Linked DNA regions of Accumulibacter sp.. The protein of the gene in region 1 interacts with the protein of each later gene in a pairwise test. Links are inferred from orthologs where the notes say so. Each region holds a gene or a part of one and is shown in the gene's direction. Other genes may lie near its edges. The genes, in order: dnaA and V5B60_RS08205.

Region 1 (2,947 bases):
CGAGGTCATGCGAAACCAGGTCGACCCGCAGTAACCGGAATTCTTCCCTTGCCAATCGTCGCAGCAGGTTCCGGTCGACGGAGCGGCGCAGAAAACGTTTGGCCACGACCAGGCCAAGCCGCGCTCCGGCAGCTTCGACAGCCTGCTGGGGACGATAATGTAGCAGGAAATGGCGGCTCTTCAGTGCCTTGCGGAAAGCAAAAACGGATGAGTACTCATCCGTCCTGAGGAGCCGGCAGGTCTTTGGAAAAGCCGCCGGGCGCGGCTGGCCCTCACTTGCTGCTTCAGGCCACCGGCTCAAACCCCGAGGCGATGGCGACCCTTGGCGCGCCGGGCGCTGATCACGCCACGTCCACCGCGAGTGGACATGCGGACAAGGAAGCCATGTGTCCGCTTGCGGCGAACGACTGACGGCTGATAGGTACGTTTCATGGCTAAGCCCTTGAAGTGAAAGACGCAAAAAACGTGCGATTAGACAGCTTCGGGGCAACCCTTGTCAAGACCATATTTTTTTCGGCGCTGTGGATAACTTCCGCGCAACGGGTTAGAATCTGCGTCTTGCGGGTTCTGACAGCAGCGGCAGCAGGCCATCGGGGGAAGGTCGGTGTCGCTTGGACAGGTACTGTCGTGGCCGCCAACCATCCCGGGCAACGCCAGCAATGCTTCTGATTTCATTGGAAAAGCCACTGTTTTTCGCAGCGGGCCAGGGTGTGGTCTGGCAGCCGGACGTTTTCACGATGATCGCCGATGAGTAGTTTCTGGGCCTCGTGTCTGAGTCAGTTCGAGCAGGAACTACCACCTCAGCAGTTCAACACCTGGATACGTCCGCTTCGTCTCGAGGGTGAGGAGGAGGTGGCAAACGGCCTGCGCTTGCTGGCGCCGAACGGATTCATCCTCAAGTGGGTCAAGGAGCGGTACCTGGCGCGCATCGAGGCGCTTGGCAGCGAGTATTTCGAACTGCCGGTCAGTATCACGCTCAGCCTGGCGGAGCGACGGAGCTCGACCAGCGAAGCCTCACCCGCTCCCGCCGAGAGGAGCGAAGCCGCTCGAACCCTGGCCTCGACGGGCTCTGCCGGTCCCTCGAGCTCTGTCGGTATGACCGAGCGAGACTGCTCCGGCTATGAGAAGACACGTCTGATCGCTGCTTTCACATTCGACAACCTGGTGGTCGGCAAGGCCAACGACCTCGCCCGCGCCGCTGCGCATCGCGTCGCGGACAACCCTGGAGGCAGCAGCTACAACCCGTTGTTCATCTACGGCGGTGCCGGGCTTGGCAAGACCCACCTGATCCACGCGATCGGCAATGCCATCCTGCAGCAGCGGCCGAACAAGGTGGTGCGCTACGTGCACGCCGAAGACTACTATTCCGACGTCGTTCGCGCTTATCAGCAGAAGTCCTTTGATGTCTTCAAACGCTATTACCGGTCGCTCGACGTCCTGCTGCTCGATGATGTCCAGTTCTTCAACGGCAAGAACCGAACCCAGGAAGAGTTCTTCTACGTCTTCAATGCGTTGAGCGAGTCCAAGAAGCAGATCGTGATCAGTTGTGACACCTACCCGAAGAACATTTCCGGCCTCGAGGACCGCCTTGTGACGCGTTTCGACTGGGGACTGACGGTACAGATCGAACCACCGGAGACCGAAATGCGGGTGGCGATCCTGAAGAAGAAGGCGGAGCAGGAGGAGGTGGCGCTCGATGATGAAGTGGCGTTCTACATTGCCAAACACCTGCGCTCGAACGTCCGCGAACTTGAGGGAGCCCTGAAGAAGGTCCTTGCCTACTCTGCGTTTCATGGCCAACAGATCGCCCTCGAGCTCGCCAAGGAGGCGCTGAAAGATGTCATTGGTTCGGTCAACAGGCAGATCACGATCGAAGGAATCCAGAAGACGGTGGCAGAGTACTTCAAGATCAAGGTCGCAGACCTCTTCTCGAAGAAGCGGACACGCGTCGTGGTGAGACCGCGACAGATCGCGATGTGGCTGGCAAAAAACCTGACATCGCTGAGCTATCCAGCGATCGGCGAGCATTTCGGTGGCCGCGACCACACGACCGTGCTGCACGCGGTACGTACGATCGATCAATTGCGCATCAAGGATGAGACTTTGAACCATGATGTGCACGTGCTTGAGCAGGTGCTCAAGGGGTGATCGGGACAGGGGAAAAGTCGGTGGGGAACCGACTGGCTGACGGTGGACAACCGACGACGAAGCGCCGCGGACGAAAGTTTTCCTTTTTTCCCCACAGCTTCATACCGTCCTTCTCCACCCTTCCCCAGAACATCTAAATTGATGAATGGAATGGTTTAAGTGATGATATCAACAGACTTGTTCGAACCTTGGTCTTTATAGGATTGAGATATATATGCTTCTTATCAAAACACGGCGAGACGTTCTTCTGGCACCGTTGCAGGCAGTTTCGGGGATCGTGGAGAGACGCCACACATTGCCCATCCTGTCGAATGTCCTGCTGGAGAAGCGTGGCGAGGTGCTGACGCTGCTGGCTACCGATATCGAGATCCAGATCACGACTTCGACCGCCGATGTCGGAGGCGAAGGTGAGGGCGCGGTGACCGTGGCAGCGCGGAAGTTGCAGGAGATTCTTCGATCGCTTCCGGAAACGGCGGAAGTCAGCCTGCAACTCGAGGACAGGCGCTTGCAGGTGAAGGCGGGCAGGAGCCGCTTCAACCTGCAGACGCTACCGGCGGAGGATTTCCCGAGCATGAGCCTGTCGCAGCAGGAGGACGCGCATAGCCTGAAGCTGACGCAGAAGGAATTCCGGCAACTGCTTGCGCAGACCCACTACTCGATGGCGACGCAGGATGTTCGCTACTACCTCAATGGCCTTCTGCTGCTGCTCGCCGATGGTCAACTGCGGGCAGTGGCAACCGATGGCCATCGGCTTGCTTATGCCAGCATGTCGCTTGCCGAGGGAGCGGGTGGCAGCGGC
Region 2 (3,389 bases), 680 kb from region 1 along the record:
GCGTACGCTGCGCGCCGAAGGCCGCGAGCAACGCAGCGACCGTTTCGATGATGCGATGCGGCGCCTCGTAGAAGACCAGTGCGTACGGCAGCTCGGCGAGTTCGCGCAGCGCCTGCGCGCGTTGCCCGGACTTGGCCGGGAGAAAGCCGTAGAAGAGAAACTGCGTCTCGCTCAACCCGGCCGCCGACAGCGCGACGACCGCGGCACAGGGGCCGGGCAGAGGGATGATGCGATGACCGGCGGCGCGCACGCGCGCCACCAGCCTCGCGCCCGGGTCGGAGATGCCCGGCGTGCCGGCATCGACGACCACCGCCACCGACTCGCCGGCGGCGAGCAGCGCGACGACGCGCTGCGCCGCCGCCTCCTCGTTGTGCCGATGCGCCGCCAGCAGGCGGGCGTTGCAGCCATGGTGACGCAGCAGCGGCGCCGTGTGCCGCGTGTCCTCGGCGGCCACCCAGGGCACCTGGCGCAGGACCTCGATCGCGCGCTGCGTCATGTCACCGAGATGGCCCAGTGGCGTCGGCACCAAATATAATGCAGCGGATTCGTTCGTCATCGGAGTCGGCAGGCAGTGAGCGGCAAAGATAACACGCCCGGACCCGGCAGGAACGCCGCCAAGGACGGCGAGGCCGCCGAGGAACTGGCGGCGCGCTTCCTCGCAGCGCGCGGACTGAGCATCCTGCAGCGCAACTTCCGTTGCCGCGGCGGCGAGGTCGACCTGATCTGCCGCGATGGCCGGGCGCTCGTGTTCGTCGAGGTGCGGCTGCGCCGCAACGCCGGCTACGGCGGCGCCGGCGCCAGCATCACCAGCGCCAAGCAGCGGCGAATCGTCCTCGCCGCCGAGCATTACCTGGCGCTGCGCGGTGGCAGCGACTGCGACTGCCGCTTCGACTGCATCCTGCTCGACGGACTGTCCACGGCCGCCATCGAGTGGATCCCGGATGCCTTTGCGGCGCCTTGAGCGGGCCCTCGCGCTCGCCATCGCCCTCGCCCTGCCCGCCACGCCGCTGCCGGGCGGCGAAGCGATCCGCGTCCTGGTGCAGAGTTCACCGCTGGCCGGCAGCCAGTACTATGCCGCCAGCGCGCTCTGGTCGCAGATCAGGACCGGTGACCGGCTGACGCTGGTGCGCGAAGCCGACAACCGGCACGACCGCAATGCGGTGCGCGTCGACTGGAACGGTCAGCAGCTCGGCTATGTTCCGCGCGCCGAGAACCGCGCCGTCGCGCGCGCCCTCGACGCCGGCGAACGACTCGAGGCACGGGTGTCGAGAATGCGGCAGGACCCCGATCCCTGGCGCCGGCTCGAGTTCGAGGTCTTCCTGCTGCTCTGATGTTAGAATCGGCCTCTTTACGCGCTGCGAAACACCGCCGATGGACCTGACCGACCGTATTCGCCAGCAGTTCAGCGACAGCGTCCAGATCAAGCTCGACGCCCGCGAATCACTCGCGGCACCGGTCGGCCGGGCGATCGAGACGATGGTCGACTGCCTGCTGAACAACGGCAAGATCCTTGCCTGTGGCAACGGTGGCTCGGCTGCCGACGCGCAGCACCTGGCAGCCGAACTGGTCGGGCGCTTCGAGGTCGAGCGCCATGAACTGGCGGCGATCGCCCTGACGACCGATACCTCGATCCTCTCGGCGATCGCCAACGACTACGGCTTCCAGGCCATCTTCGCCAAGCAGGTGCGCGCGCTCGGACAACCCGGTGACGTCCTCGTCGCCATCTCGACCTCGGGCAACTCGGCCAACGTCATCGCGGCGATCGACGTCGCGCACGAGCACGAGTTGCGCGTCATCGCGCTGACCGGCAAGGGCGGTGGCGTGATCGGCGAGATGCTGCACGAGGACGACGTACACATCTGCGTTCCGGCCGAGCGCACGGCACGCATCCAGGAAACGCACCTGCTGGTCATCCACTGTCTCTGCGACGGCATCGATTGCCTGCTGATGGGAGTTGACGAATGAAACGACTGCTCGCCATGGGCGCGCTGCTTGCCGCTGCGCTGCTGCCCCTCTTGCTGCAGGGCTGTCTGCCGGTGGTCGCCGCCGGCGCCAGCGGAGGCGCTCTGGCGGCCTTCGATCGCCGCTCGCTCGGCACGCAGACCGACGACGAATCGATCGAATGGAAGGCGACTGCACGCATCGGCGAAAAGCCCTGGGAAAACGCCCACATCAACGTCACCAGCTTCAACCGCAGGGCTCTTATCAGCGGCGAAGTGCCTTCCGAACAGGTGCGCATCGAAGTCGAGAACATCGTCAATGCCGTGCCACAGGTCCAGGGGCTGTACAACGAGCTGACCGTCGGCCCCGTCACGTCCTTCTCGGCACGCAGCAACGACTCCTACATCACCACCCGCGTGAAGAGCCGTTTCGTCGATGCCGGCAAGTTCAACGCGATCCATGTCAAGGTCGTCACCGAGGCGCGTGTGGTCTACCTGATGGGCCTGGTCACGCAGCGTGAAGCCGACGCCGCCGTCCAGGTGGCGCGTACGACGAGCGACGTGAAGAAGGTGGTGACGCTGTTCGAGATCATCTCCGACAGCAAGGCGAAGGAGCTCGATGTCTCACTGCCGAAATCGAACCCGCCGGCAGCCCCAGCGAGCGGCGGCGGCTGAGATCTCGAGTGGCAGTCGTCGCCGGCAGGCGGCGTTGAAGCGCAGAGCGAGAGCTGGCGCTTGCCGGCACGCGGGCAGCACCGCTGCAGCAGGCGAGGCGGCGGCCTGGCGATGCGGCGGGTGCCTGCGCCAGGCTCGCGTCGATCGACGAGCCGGTGCCGGCAGCGGGCAACGAGAGGAGCAGTGGAGGAAGCGCGATGAGCAAGGAAATCGTCGTTTGCCTGGACGGAAGCTGGAACGATCCGGTCGGGCGAACCAACGCCTACCGGCTGTTCCAGATGCTACCGGGAACCGAGCGACAGGTCGACGAGAGCGGACCCATCCGCTCGCATCTCGTCAGGACCGGCGAACAGCTCGCTGCCTTCCATCTCGCCAGCGTCGGCAGCGGCGGCCGCGCGCAGGGCCTGCTGCTCGGGACGCAGGGAATCGGCCTGCACGACAGCATGATCGACGCCTACCTGCTGATCTCGCAGGTCTATGAGCGGGGCGACAAGATCTGGCTCTTCGGCGCCTCACGCGGCGCTTGGGCGGCCCGCAGCCTCGGCGAGTTCATCGCCTACACCGGTCTGCTCGCTGCCGGCGAGGCCGACGACGACGATGCCGCCGATGAAGCCGAACGGGTCTGGCTGATCTACAGGGACGATCGTGGCAAGAAGCGCGGCGCGCGCTTCTGGAAGCACCACGACGAAACGCCGATCCGCATGATCGGCGTCTGGGACACCGTCGGGGAACTCGGCGTGCCGCTGTTCAACGGCCTGCGCCTGATCGACCGCG

What was found.
Region 2: the proteins of dnaA (region 1) and V5B60_RS08205 interact in binary tests that used the Escherichia coli proteins (3 or more experiments, as listed by UniProt). The link is inferred for Accumulibacter sp. from one-to-one orthologs.

Annotation. Positions count from the first base shown.
Region 1 is NZ_JAZKUG010000001.1:1,214,538-1,217,484, forward strand. It holds dnaA (chromosomal replication initiator protein DnaA), read left to right. Parts: upstream 1-747; coding sequence 748-2,148; downstream 2,149-2,947. Other genes in the region: rnpA (ribonuclease P protein component), read right to left, coding at 1-301; rpmH (50S ribosomal protein L34), read right to left, coding at 298-432; dnaN (DNA polymerase III subunit beta), read left to right, coding at 2,363-2,947. UniProt on the Escherichia coli protein: Plays an essential in the initiation and regulation of chromosomal replication. Binds in an ATP-dependent fashion to the origin of replication (oriC) to initiate formation of the DNA replication initiation complex once per cell cycle.
Region 2 is NZ_JAZKUG010000001.1:1,896,429-1,899,817, reverse strand. What follows is about bases 296-3,168. They hold V5B60_RS08205 (phosphoheptose isomerase), read left to right. Parts: upstream 296-1,371; coding sequence 1,372-1,965; downstream 1,966-3,168. Other genes in these bases: gstA (glutathione transferase GstA), read left to right, coding at 2,813-3,168; V5B60_RS08200 (BON domain-containing protein), read left to right, coding at 1,962-2,615; V5B60_RS08210 (HIRAN domain-containing protein), read left to right, coding at 942-1,331; V5B60_RS08215 (YraN family protein), read left to right, coding at 572-961; rsmI (16S rRNA (cytidine(1402)-2'-O)-methyltransferase), read right to left, coding at 296-556. Also shown: more of rsmI, read right to left, coding at 1-295; more of gstA, read left to right, coding at 3,169-3,389. UniProt on the Escherichia coli protein: Required for the timely initiation of chromosomal replication via direct interactions with the DnaA initiator protein.